Linked DNA regions of Panacibacter ginsenosidivorans. Each later gene encodes a partner of the first gene's protein in a complex. Links are inferred from orthologs where the notes say so. Each region holds a gene or a part of one and is shown on either strand. Other genes may lie near its edges.

Region 1 (6,276 bases):
GACTTAGAAAGTAATTTTGGTGTGCCGCCATCTTTTGAAATTACAGCCACATAATCTTCTCCATACATCGTGAAAGCTTCATTGCTGCTGCTTTGTAAGTATGCGATAGAAGTACCGTCGGGACTGAATTTTGGCGAATGATCTGTGCCTGCCCATGTGGTCAATTGTTTCATTGATGCATTGGGTGTTGCAGCCATTATATAAATATCACTGTTCTCATTCCTGTCGGGATCTTGTGTTCGGTTACTTGTAAAAACAATTTGTTTTCCATCGGGGCTAAAGTCAGGATCAGTTTCATCGTACATACCTGTGGTAAGTGTATCTATGTTTTGCGTAACAAGATCAAGCATGTATAAATGTTTTGCACGACGATCTAAGTAACCAATATAATCCTGTTTGAAATGGTAACGGTCCATTACATAAGGCTTGCGAATTTCTGAAGAAGCGGTGTCAGAAAAATCCTGGTCTTCTATAACCATGAGCACTTTTGTACCATCGGGGCTCCATATATAATCATCAATATCACCGGTAACGTCGGTAATTTTTTTTGCTTCACCACCACGACAATCTAACAACCATAATTGAGATAAGTCTTTATCATCATCTTTTTCATCGCCGCTTTTGCGTGAAGAGAGAAACGAAATATATTTTCCATCGGGACTAAACTTTGGAGATGATTCATCCTCTTTGCTATAAGTAAGTTGTATGTTTTGTTTGCCATCCCAACTAATCATCCAGATGTTATTATCACGTTTGTCTTTTGCTGTATCAACGGTGCTTACAACATAAGCCACCCAATTACCATCCGGCGAAACCTGTGCTGCGCTTACATCCTGGAGGCGGTAAACGTCTGAGGGAACAAGTGAACGCTTTGTTTGTGCATTGAGCGAAAGGCAATAAAGCAGCATTATTGAAAGAAAGAAAATTTTTCTCATATATAGCATTTAGTTATTGAGGGAATTAAATGTAAGGAAAATTTTTTAGCAAGCTGTTTTACTACTATGATGCTTTTGTTGTGTCACTCATTTGTACGTTCGGAAGGAGAGGCAACAAGGCATAGGCAAAGAGTATTGTTTTTTTGCTGTCCATTTATGATCTAGGGCACAAGTGTGCGACGCAACAGTTGATGCCATGAAAAACAAAATCCGGGTTCATAAAAAATTATTTCATTGCTTCGAGCTCTTTCTGCATACGGAACATTTCATCTCTTAAACGTGCAGCCTCAATAAAGTCAAGATCACGTGCAGCTTTCTCCATTTGCTTCTTTGTTTGATGAATAGCTTTTTCCATTTGCGGAATTGTTTTGTACACTTCCTGCTCTTCTGCGGCAGTTGTTATAATGTCTCCATCAGGTGCAATAGCATAAGGGTTTTTTACATCGTATCCTTTTATATCAAGAACAGAAGTTTGTTTCATGATCTGTTCTATAGATTTCTTTATGGTTCTTGGTGTAATGTTGTGCTCAATGTTGTAAGCAACTTGTTTTTCTCTTCTGCGTGTAGTTTCATCAATGGTTCGTTGCATACTTTCGGTCATCTTATCTGCATAGAAAATTACCAGACCGTCCACATTACGGGCCGCACGACCGGCAGTTTGTGTAAGCGATCTTTCATTACGCAGGAATCCTTCTTTATCTGCATCAAGAATGGCAACCAAAGAAACTTCGGGAAGATCAAGACCTTCTCTCAAAAGATTGACGCCAACGAGCACATCAATTTCTCCCAAACGCAACTGTCGCAATATTTCCACACGTTCAAGCGTATCAACATCGCTATGAATATATTTTGATTTGATGTTGATGCGATGCAGGTATTTATCCATTTCTTCTGCCATGCGTTTGGTAAGTGTTGTTACCAAAACACGATCACCTTTTGTAACACGTTTATCAATTTCATCGAGCAGGTCATCAATCTGGTTTACACTCGGTCTTATTTCAATCGGTGGATCGAGCAAACCTGTTGGACGAACAACCTGTTCAACAACAACGCCTCCTGTTTGTTCGAGTTCATAATCACCTGGCGTTGCACTTACAAAAACTGTTTGGCCAATCATGTTTTCAAACTCGTGAAAATTCAATGGTCTGTTATCAAGTGCAGAAGGCAAACGAAACCCGTAATCAACAAGAATAAGTTTGCGGCTTCTGTCACCGCCATACATACCTGCAACCTGTGGAATGGTTTGGTGGCTTTCATCAATGATGCACAAAAAATCTTTTGGAAAATAATCCAATAAACAGAAAGGTCTTGTGCCTGGGTTGCGACGATCAAAAAATCTGGAGTAGTTTTCAATGCCATTGCAATAACCAAGTTCGCGTATCATTTCGAGATCGTATTCTACACGTTCTTTTAAACGTTGTGCTTCTATTAGTTTACCTGTACTTTTAAAATATTCTGTCTGTGCCATCATTTCATCCTGTATCTCATGCATAATACTTTGCAGCATATCTTTTGGTGCAATGTATAAGTTAGCAGGAAAGATAGCGGCGTTCTCAACTGTTCCAATTCTTCTATTGGTTTGCACATCCATCGTTTCTATTTCTTCTATCTCATCTCCAAAGAAAGTTATGCGATAACCATAATCTACATAAGGAAGATTGATATCAACGGTATCTCCTTTTACGCGGAATGTGCCACGCTTGAATTCTATTTGTGTGCGGGTATATAAACTATTCACCAATGAATGAAGAAAGCCTTGCCTTGAAACGGTTTGCCCTCGCTGAATGCGGACAATGCCATTTTCAAAATCGGTAGGGTTACCTATACCATAGATACAACTTACACTTGCAACTACAATAATATCTCTGCGGCCAGAAAGTAATTCACTTGTTGCCTGCAACCGAAGCTTATCTAATTCTTCATTTATACTTAGATCTTTTTCAATGTAAGTATCGCTAACAGGCATGTAAGCCTCCGGCTGATAATAATCGTAATAGCTTACAAAATAGCCAACCGCATTATCAGGAAAAAACTGTTTGAACTCTCCATACAATTGTGCAACTAATGTTTTGTTGTGTGTAAGAACCAGTGCAGGCCGCTGAACATTTTGTATAACATTGGCCATCGTATATGTCTTGCCACTACCGGTTACACCCAGTAATGTTTGAAATCTTTCCCCACTAATTAATCCATCTGTTAGCTGCTGTATGGCTTGTGGCTGGTCTCCGCTCGGTTCGTATGGTGCATGTAACTTAAAAGGCATGCTGCTAAGTTAATAAGTTGATCGGTTGATAAGTTGAGCATGTTGTTAATTATATTCCCGGCTTTTGTAGTAATAGCAGCTTCGTTGTGTCACTCACTTGTGCTTTTGATACATTAATGAGCAATGAGGAAAAGCTTTTTTTCTGCTGACTTTTTTGCTGTAGTACAAGAGTGCGACGCAAGGATGTATAATGCATATTCAAAAGCCGGTATATAAAAAACAAATCCCGGCAAGACTGCCAGGATTGTCCGTTTTTATTACCTAACTCTGAATCTATCTTTTTTGTCTCTTCTTGGGGAAGAAGTTACCATTTTGTAATTTCGAAGAAGTGCCTTCTGTAGGGCCAAAGTGGCTCATTGCACAGCGGAACCCAAGTCCGCTGCTACTTTGATCTTCCTCTACAAAACGACGAGCACCTGGGCTTAACCAATAAGGCATATCCATCCAGCTACCGCCCTTTATAACCCTGGATTTATCACTAACTAAAGTAGTAACACCGTAACCATAATATACTTTGCTCAATGAATCACCATCAAGGTAATTAATAGCGTAGGCATGTTGGTAGTTGCGGCGCTCCGTTAAAGATGAATCATTTTCAGGAACAGTTTTAATGCGTCCTATGCTGTCTCTCAGGTTACCCTGACCACCACTCATATCAACTTTGGAGAAAACGTTACCGCGGTAGGGGTTCATATCATCTGCTTCCATATTTGTCTGTGCTCTATATACGTCAGCAACCCACTCACTGACGTTGCCACTCATATTATATAAGCCAAAACCATTAGGGAAGAAGGAAGTCACGGGTGCCGGTATAGCTGAACGGTCATTCAAGCCACCTGGTGTACCCATATAATCACCGTTGCCTCTTTTAAAGTTTGCAAGAAATGCGCCCTGCCATGTACCTCTTTTTGTTGCACGCAGGTTGTCGTAACCTTCATTTTTCCAGGAATAGATCTGTTTATTGGCTACCAGTTCCTCACCTCTTTTCTTTTCAGATTTGCGGGGTTTTGGATTTTCAAGTATCAGACCCAAAGCGGCATATTCCCATTCTGCTTCTGTCGGGAGCCTGTAATCAGGAAACATAATGCCATCTTCAAACTGTACTTTGGTACGCGGCCTTCCCTGTGCATCAAGTAAAGGATTTTTCTTAGGCTTTCCGGGGATACCTTCATATTCGCCCATCAGGTAAGATTTACTGTTGAAGTTATCCTGACCGCCACCATTCATTTCCTGTTTTATAACATTTTTATTCTGATAGCCGGCATTTACCAGTTCATTTTCATTTACCCTGTCTGTACGCCAGATACAAAAATCGTGAGCCTGTTTCCAGGTTACACCCACAACAGGATAATAATTATAGGAAGGATGGCGGAAATAAAATTCCACATAAGGTTCATTATAGGCTAATTCGCTGCGCCATACCAAAGTATCGGGATAAGCGCCACGTACAACGGCTTCATATTGAGGATCAGAAAAAACATTATTCAACCAATGCAGGTATTCACGGTAGTGCACATTGGCAACTTCTGTTTTATCTATAAAGAAAGAGTTTACAGTTACACGGCGAGGCACATTGTTCCAGTCTCCCATTACATCTTCTTCGGTTGCACCCATTGTAAATGTGCCACCTTGCACAAAAACAAGGCCCGGCCCTGTTTTTACATCCTTAGCTTTAAAAACGTAATAACCGCCCTGGTTTTTATCATTGTAATTCCAGCCGGTAACATCAGACTTTTCTGGTTTCTTTTTAAATATGCTCCCGTTCTTACAGGAAGCGAAACCCAAAGCTGCTGCGAGAAAGAAACTGTTTCTAACTATTTTGTACATGTGAATAGCCTTTTTATCAATTTATAGAACGATAACAAAAATGGAATATTGTATTTTTTTAATGGAATGTGCGAATATATAAGTTTTACTTTCTAAAAAATTCAACATTTACAACAAGAAAGCCTTTAATAGCGTTCTAAGCTAAACATGAATATTTGATTTCTTTCCCAGAGATTGTTTGGCGGGAATCAAAAAAGTTACATATTTGTTTTATTAAAAAATAAGCAATCCATCTTGGAACATTCAAAACCTGACCTGATATAGACCAAAACTCTACGTTAATTTGCTGAAAAATAACACCGGCAACTGGTTAGCCTATTGAATAATTTCAGCTATTTCTCAACAGTAAAAAAATAATTTCAATGAAGCGGATAACACTGAGATCAACTGCTTTATCTGTTCTGTTTAGCATAGGGTTGGGTTTGGCCGTGCAGGCACAGTCATCAATTAACATAGTAACTACAGCAGTTCCGTTTTTGCGAATCTCACCAGATGCTCGTGCTGGTGGAATGGGCGATGCCGGCATCGCTACCACGCCTGATGCAAATGCTGTTTTCTGGAACAGGGCAAAATTACCTTTTGCCAATTATAGCGGGGGGGTATCTGCTACTTACACGCCATGGCTAAAAGATATAGCACAGGATGTTTATTTAACCACGCTTGGCGGCTATTACAAAATAGATGAAGAGTCGGCTATCTCGGGAGGACTTAGGTATTTTAGTCTTGGCAATATACAGTTTACCGATTATTCGGGTAATCCTATTTCAACAGGACGGCCAAGAGAATTTTCATTAGATTTTGGGTACTCTAGAAAAATTTCTGATAAGTTAGGGGTGGGTGTGGCTTTGCGTTATATCAACTCAAGTCTTGCTAACGGGTATAGTAATAATGGGGTTACTTATAAAGCCGGTAATGCTTTAGCGGCAGATTTGTCTCTCTACGGCAATAATCTTGATGAAAACGGCCAGGGCCTTACTTATGGTCTTGCCATAAGTAATCTGGGCTCAAAAATAGGTTATACGACTGATGCGAAGGCAAAAGATTTTATACCGGCAAATCTTGGCGCCGGTGTAGCATACACATGGGCTTTTGAAGAATTGCACAAGTTTACTTTGGCTTTGGATATTAATCATTTGCTCGTTCCTGCATTCCCAGAGTATACAGGTGATACTTTAATAGATGGTCCAGCCATAGACGAATATCGCAACCAAAGTGTATTAACCAGCTGGACAAAATCTTTTGGCAATAAAG
Region 2 (6,299 bases), 860 kb from region 1 along the record:
GCTTTGTTGCGTCGCACACTTGTACAACTTGTTTAATATTCTGCAGAATTATAGTGGTTTTACTTAAACTATTTTTTCAATTTCGAAAATTCATTTTATAGGAAAAATATTGTTGCTGTTATGCCTGTGTTGGTTTCACAAAGTAATGTCAAAGGCGAAAAGATAAATGCATAAAGCTAAAGTTCAGATGCTTCAGATTATTGAAGAAGGCGGCACAACTAACTTAAGGTCCTATATTATAATAAGCACATATTTCATCATAATGATAGACACTAAGACTTGCTGACCATTGTTCAACAGGTATAATAAAGACCCTGAATTGTAAAAGATCAGCTATTTCTGCGGGATCAGGGTATACATCATTTGCAATATTGGTAATCTGTAATTGCTCCTGGCCGCTGGCATTTACAAGGCTAATTTTATAGTCACCCAGGGTATATGACATTGAATGTGCAATGTCTGTTGTATCCAGACGTTTCACGTACCCAAACAGCTTAATTGAGTTCGAATATCTTGTATTAATATCAGGAGTACAAAATATCATCTTTTTACCTGATTCATTGTGGCTCTCATACCACTGCGAACTATCTTCAGCAAACCACTCTGTTGCTATTGCACTATCAAGTGCCGTGAAATAGGGGCCGCCGGACCCACCTCCACCAGATGAACTGAAGTCAAAAGTTCCATCACTTGTGCAGCTTGTAAATAATAAGATTACGGTAATAAAAAGTACGGGTGCTATTGTAGTGATCTTTTTCATTGCTTACAGTTTTATACTGCCAAGCTATTCATTACAACAGGTGAACACTAACTGAATCCCGCATTACCGCTTTGCTCTTTTGTATTTTTCGCAAATAGCAGAAAAGTATTCTCGGACATCAGGAATATTTACTAGGAATTATGCCTGGGTTAGCTGCATAAGCAATTTATACAAAAACTTTCTACCTGCAGAAATTTAATGAGTTATGGTAACTGCGTCTTTTTCATATGGTCCTTTAAAAACAGCAGTATCAATAGCAAAATGACGCGTATAAATATTTGATTGCACAAAAATATTTTTGAGCCAGGTGGCTGTTTGCTGAAAGCCTTTTGCATCACCTGCATCAAAATCATTTAATTCAAGTCCGTTTGCTTCTCTCATCATTTGCTGCGGATCATCGAGATAGTAATACAACACAGCCAGGTTATAATAGCTGGCGTATCTTATTTTACGATCGTGCTTACCGGAAGAAGTGTATAAATGTTTTACTTTTTCAAAATACTCCATCACAGGTTTTAATTGCTCTTTTGCTCCTTCAATGGATGTGTTAGCGTTCATTCCAAATAACACATCTGTTAATGTAAGAAAAGCCTGACGGTGCGCAGTATATTCGGGATCTTTTTTGCTATCTATGATCCACATAAAATCATGCGCTGTTACTACCGGGAACCCAAAATTTGTTGTTATTCTTTCACTGAGATTATGCATGGCATTGGTTACACATCTTTCATAAAGGTTCTTTGTAACGCTTAGTGCATTTACAGCAAAATAACCCTGCGCCAATGCTTTTACCTGGAACTCAGGGCTTCTATATACCTGTTTATAACTACGGTTTGCCAGTACTTCATCCATAATATGTATTCCTTTATAGTCGTTGATGGCAGCTGTGGCAGCAAAAGTGTAGATCACTTCTTCGCTATAAAATATTCTTGTGCCTGTTACCTGTCCATTCTTGTCTTTTATGTTTTCTACTCTTTCTTTTACAGAAACGGACTCGGGCAAGAGATCCTCCAGTTGTACATGTACAGTTATGTGCCCGCCTGATTCCATTTTGCGCCAGCCTTCGAGTAATACATTATTTTCCGGGTGTATTTCATTAAGCAACGGCTGCATTAGTTTAGTGCTTTCAATCTCTACATTATAAGTGCGGTAAGAGCTGTCTAATTTTATAGCCGGCAATGAACGGTATTGTACAGTAAAATTATAGCGGTCAAGATCTACATTCCTTTGCGCCTGCAATACAACAGGAAATAGGAGGATGATTAAGTAAAAGTTTTTCACACATTAAGGATTTTGTTAATCTTCTAACGAATAAAAGACAATAAATATTTCTTACTGGCTATCTTACTATAGCTGTAGTGTTATTTGTTGGACATGTAAAACAACAGTACAAGTGTGCGACGCAACAAGAGTCCAACAGCATTACTGCAGCTAAGTACATAAAAATTTCCCCAAACAATTACTACATTTCAACTGCTCAACCATTCAACTTAACTTCGCCGCATGATCGATTATTTGAAAGGATTGAATGAACCGCAGCGGGAAGCCGTACTGCATACTGAGGGCCCGCTGATGATCGTGGCGGGTGCAGGCAGCGGCAAAACAAAAGTGCTTACTACACGCATTGCACACCTTATGGCAAATGGTGTTGATTCGTTTCGCATATTAGCATTGACCTTTACCAATAAGGCTGCCAAAGAAATGAAAGAGCGTATTGAACATATTCTTGGCAACAGTGATGCACGTAATTTATACATTGGTACATTTCACAGCGTGTTTGCACGCATACTACGTGCTGAAGCGCACAGGCTTGGTTACCCAAACAGTTTTACCATTTATGATACGGATGACGCAAAGAGTGTTGTGAAAACGGTGATCAATGAGTTGAACCTTGATGATAAACATTATAAACCCAACACTGTTTACAACAGGATATCTGCAGCAAAGAATGCTTTGGTTGGTCCGGTAGAATATAAAAACGATTATTATATTCAGCAGGAAGACATGCGCAGCAACAGACCATTGATAGCAAATATTTATGATGCTTATGCAAAGCGTTGTTTTAAAAATGGTGCAATGGATTTTGATGACCTGTTGTTTCTAATGTATCGTTTGTTGAAAGAATTTCCGGAAGCTTTAATAAAATATCAAAGCAAGTTTCGGTATATATTGATTGATGAGTACCAGGATACCAATCCGGCACAATACGAGATCATAAAACTACTTGCTGCACAACATGAAAATATTTGTGTTGTTGGGGATGATGCGCAAAGTATTTATAGTTTCCGAGGCGCAACTATTCAAAATATTTTACAGTTCCAGAAAGACTATGATGATGTAAGCATTATTAAACTGGAACAGAATTACCGGAGCACACAAAACATTTTAAAAGTAGCGAATGATATTATCGCCAACAATAAAGGACAGATACCAAAAAACCTTTGGACGGAAAATGCAACCGGTGAAAAAATAAAACTGGTGCGCACAATGACAGATAATGATGAAGGAAAATTTGTTGCTGATGCCATACAGGAACAAAAGCTGCGCAATCATTATAACAACAAAGATTTTTGCGTGCTTTACAGAACCAATGCGCAAAGCCGGGCATTTGAAGAAAGCCTGCGCAGGATGGGCATTCCTTACATTATTTATGGCGGCATTAGTTTCTATCAACGCAAAGAGATCAAAGATTATATAGCTTACCTGCGTGTAATTGTAAACCCAAAAGATGAAGAAGCATTAAAGCGCATTATTAATTATCCGGTTCGTGGCATTGGCAAAACAACTATTGATAAAGCCATTTTGTATGCCAATGAAAATAACATTACGATGTGGGATGTGCTGGAACGTGCAAAAGAATTTGGTTACAAAGCAGGTACACTTGAAGCAATAGAAAATTTTGTGTTGATGATCCGCAGTGCACAAAGCATGATGGTAAAACACAATGCTTATGAAATTGCATTTCACATTGGTAAACAAACAAATTTTGTAAAAGAATTATTTAATGATAAAAGTACAGAAGGTGTTGCCCGTTATGAGAACATACAGGAGTTACTCAACTCCATAAAAGAATGGATCGAAACGCCATTGAACGAAGAAGATGGTGAAGTTGGTGATAAAGGTCTCGGTGCTTATTTACAACAAATTACTTTACTTACGGACGCAGACCAGAAAGATCCAAATGCAGATGTGGTAAAACTTATGACCGTGCATGCTGCAAAAGGTCTGGAGTTTCAATGTGTGTTTGTGGCAGGTTTGGAGGAAACGCTTTTTCCAAGTGGGCTTAGCATTAATAGTCGCGAAGAACTGGAAGAAGAAAGAAGATTGTTTTATGTAGCCATTACCAGAGCCAAGAACAGGCTTTGGTTAAGCTATGCCAATGCACGTTATCGCTTTGGCAGTCTTGTTCAGAATGAAGGCAGCCGCTTTTTGGAAGAACTCCCTGAAGAATTTTTAGACAGAACTTTTGCCGGTGGTGGAGCCCGCAACCAGGGCAGCAGCTTTAACAATACTTCCGCATTTGACAGAATGCATGGTGGGTTTGGCGCTGCTGCACAAGCAGAAAAAACCTATGGGCCACCACCTGCAAGAAAGAAAGAAACACCTTCTTATCTGCCACCTAAACCACAGGCACCAAAAGTGGTAGAGCATAAGCCTGCTGCAGATTTTGTGGCAAGCGATACTTCTAATTTACAGGCTGGTCAAAAAGTGGAGCACCAGAAATTTGGTTTTGGTATGGTAAGTAAAATGGAAGGCAGTGCACATAATCCAATCGCTACAGTGCAGTTCGAGTTGAATGGAGAAAAAAAGATCATGCTGAACTATGCAAAGCTTAGAATTGTTGAATAGTTGAATTATGTACTAAGCCATATTGCTGCTATTAAGCTTAGTTGCGTCGCACACTTTTACATTAAGTACGCTACTCAGCATTTAATACATAATAAAGCCGGGGCAAATTTGCTCCGGCTTTATTATTAAAGCATATCATTTATTTTTGGAAAACACTTACAGAACCTTCAGGTGTTATCTGCAATAAAATTTTTGTGTTTTCTTTTATCATAGAAGTATAAAAATAATGGTCGCCTTCCTGGCCATTATATTCCACTGTTTCATCAAATTTATAACCGGCATATTTTTTTGCAAGAGTTTGCTGAGCATCTATAGGGAGGCTTAAGGGATTAATGTGACGCGACTTTGCGATCATATCGCCATCATAGTTATAAAATACCTCCAGTTGCTGATCATTCCAGTTAAAACTTGCTTTAATATAATTGTCTGTAACCTTCCATTCTATATCCTTTGCAGTGTTGAATTCTTTCTTTAGACTGCTGATGGCTTTTGCTTTGTTTTCTTCACCGCCTGCAAAAGCGCTGGTGGCAATGAGAGTGGCTGCAACGGCAACGATCATTATTTTTTTGCTGAAGGACTTCTGTGCCTTTTTGATAAGCAAATTGATTTGAGGTTTCATGGTTCTTAATTTTTTTCTTGAATAATTTTTTATCAGGTGTTTTTTGTTTTTAAAGACAGACCAAAAGTATTAACCTTGCCTATGTTAATGTAAGGATTGTGATAAATAAGAAGGTTTTCGTACTTTAATGATATAAGCGGCAAAAAGAGATGATGAAAAGAACGCGTCTTTTGAGGAAAAGTATTGCTTGCATTGAATTTCAGGGCAATCCTTAACGAAATTATAAAGTTTGTAAATGTGCCGTTAAAATACATGCGTTTATATGAAAAGCATTATTTTCAAATTCCGCCGCTGCACTTTACGATTTGCTTTCATTATATTGGAACAATGAATTACCTGGCACATGCATATCTTTCTTTTGACAGCAGCGAAATACTGGTGGGCAATATGATCAGTGATTTTGTAAAAGGGAAAAAGAAGTTTGATTATCCGTTACCCATACAGCATGGAATTATGCTGCACAGAATGATCGATACTTTTACAGATGCTCATCCGGCTACCAAAACTGCCATTACTTTTTTTAAACCCGTGGTTGGTGCTTATGCAGGCGCTTTTGTTGATGTGGTGTATGACCATTTTCTTGCCAATGATGAAAATGAATTTCACAGCAATGGCCTGGCTGATTTTGCAGATCGCACATACAGCAGGCTAAATAGCTTTAATAATGTATTACCCGAAAGATTTCAAAAGATGTTGCCGTATATGATGGATCAAAACTGGTTGCTTAATTACCGCACAACAAAAGGTATAGAAAACAGCTTTGGCGGATTATTCAGAAGGGCAAAATATATTGAATATACTGAAGCGGCATTTAACTGCTTTAAAGAAAATTATATTTCTCTTAATAACTGTTATAACAAGTTTTTTCCTGATGTTAAGGCAATGGTACAGTCTCAACGCAATATTATTACGGCCTTATAAAAGTCTTTGGCTTTTTTGCTGAGTAGTGCATCAATTGTACAAGAGTGCGACGCAACAGAAGTTGAAAAAGGTTATGAAGTCCGGCCCATAAAAAATAGTTAATAGATCATTCTGATAATAGTATTGGTTGTGGTAAGATATTTGTAAATA

Evidence for each region.
Region 2: the proteins of uvrB (region 1) and FRZ67_RS13340 are in contact, whole or in part, in a crystal structure (PDB 7EGT), measured with the Thermus thermophilus proteins. The link is inferred for Panacibacter ginsenosidivorans from one-to-one orthologs. Residues at the interface, in WP_096411307.1 of Thermus thermophilus: Glu23, Leu25, Arg26, Asp27, Gly28, Glu29, Arg30, Phe31, Arg55, Glu326, Asp327, Phe328, Glu379, Ser382, Gln383, His398, Gly400, Arg401; in WP_096412145.1 of Thermus thermophilus: His654, Arg656, Phe657, Gln666, Asp668, Glu669, Lys680, Arg681, Leu682, Ser683, Lys685, Tyr686, Ala687.

What each region holds. Positions count from the first base shown.
Region 1 is NZ_CP042435.1:2,307,418-2,313,693, reverse strand. What follows is about bases 681-3,645. They hold uvrB (excinuclease ABC subunit UvrB), read right to left. Parts: upstream 3,199-3,645; coding sequence 1,162-3,198; downstream 681-1,161. Other genes in these bases: FRZ67_RS09675 (SUMF1/EgtB/PvdO family nonheme iron enzyme), read right to left, coding at 3,472-3,645; FRZ67_RS09685 (S9 family peptidase), read right to left, coding at 681-935. In the rest of the region: more of FRZ67_RS09685, read right to left, coding at 1-680; more of FRZ67_RS09675, read right to left, coding at 3,646-5,025; type IX secretion system outer membrane channel protein PorV, read left to right, coding at 5,388-6,276. UniProt on the Escherichia coli protein: The UvrABC repair system catalyzes the recognition and processing of DNA lesions. A damage recognition complex composed of 2 UvrA and 2 UvrB subunits scans DNA for abnormalities.
Region 2 is NZ_CP042435.1:3,164,201-3,170,499, forward strand. What follows is about bases 1,949-4,936. They hold FRZ67_RS13340 (ATP-dependent helicase), read left to right. Parts: upstream 1,949-2,263; coding sequence 2,264-4,609; downstream 4,610-4,936. Other genes in these bases: FRZ67_RS13335 (hypothetical protein), read right to left, coding at 1,949-2,041; FRZ67_RS13345 (hypothetical protein), read right to left, coding at 4,749-4,936. Also shown: FRZ67_RS13330 (hypothetical protein), read right to left, coding at 224-760; more of FRZ67_RS13335, read right to left, coding at 956-1,948; more of FRZ67_RS13345, read right to left, coding at 4,937-5,228; FRZ67_RS13350 (acyl carrier protein phosphodiesterase), read left to right, coding at 5,556-6,149. UniProt on the Escherichia coli protein: A helicase with DNA-dependent ATPase activity. Unwinds DNA duplexes with 3'-5' polarity. Translocates on single-stranded DNA with 3'-5' polarity. Initiates unwinding more efficiently from a nicked substrate than double-stranded DNA.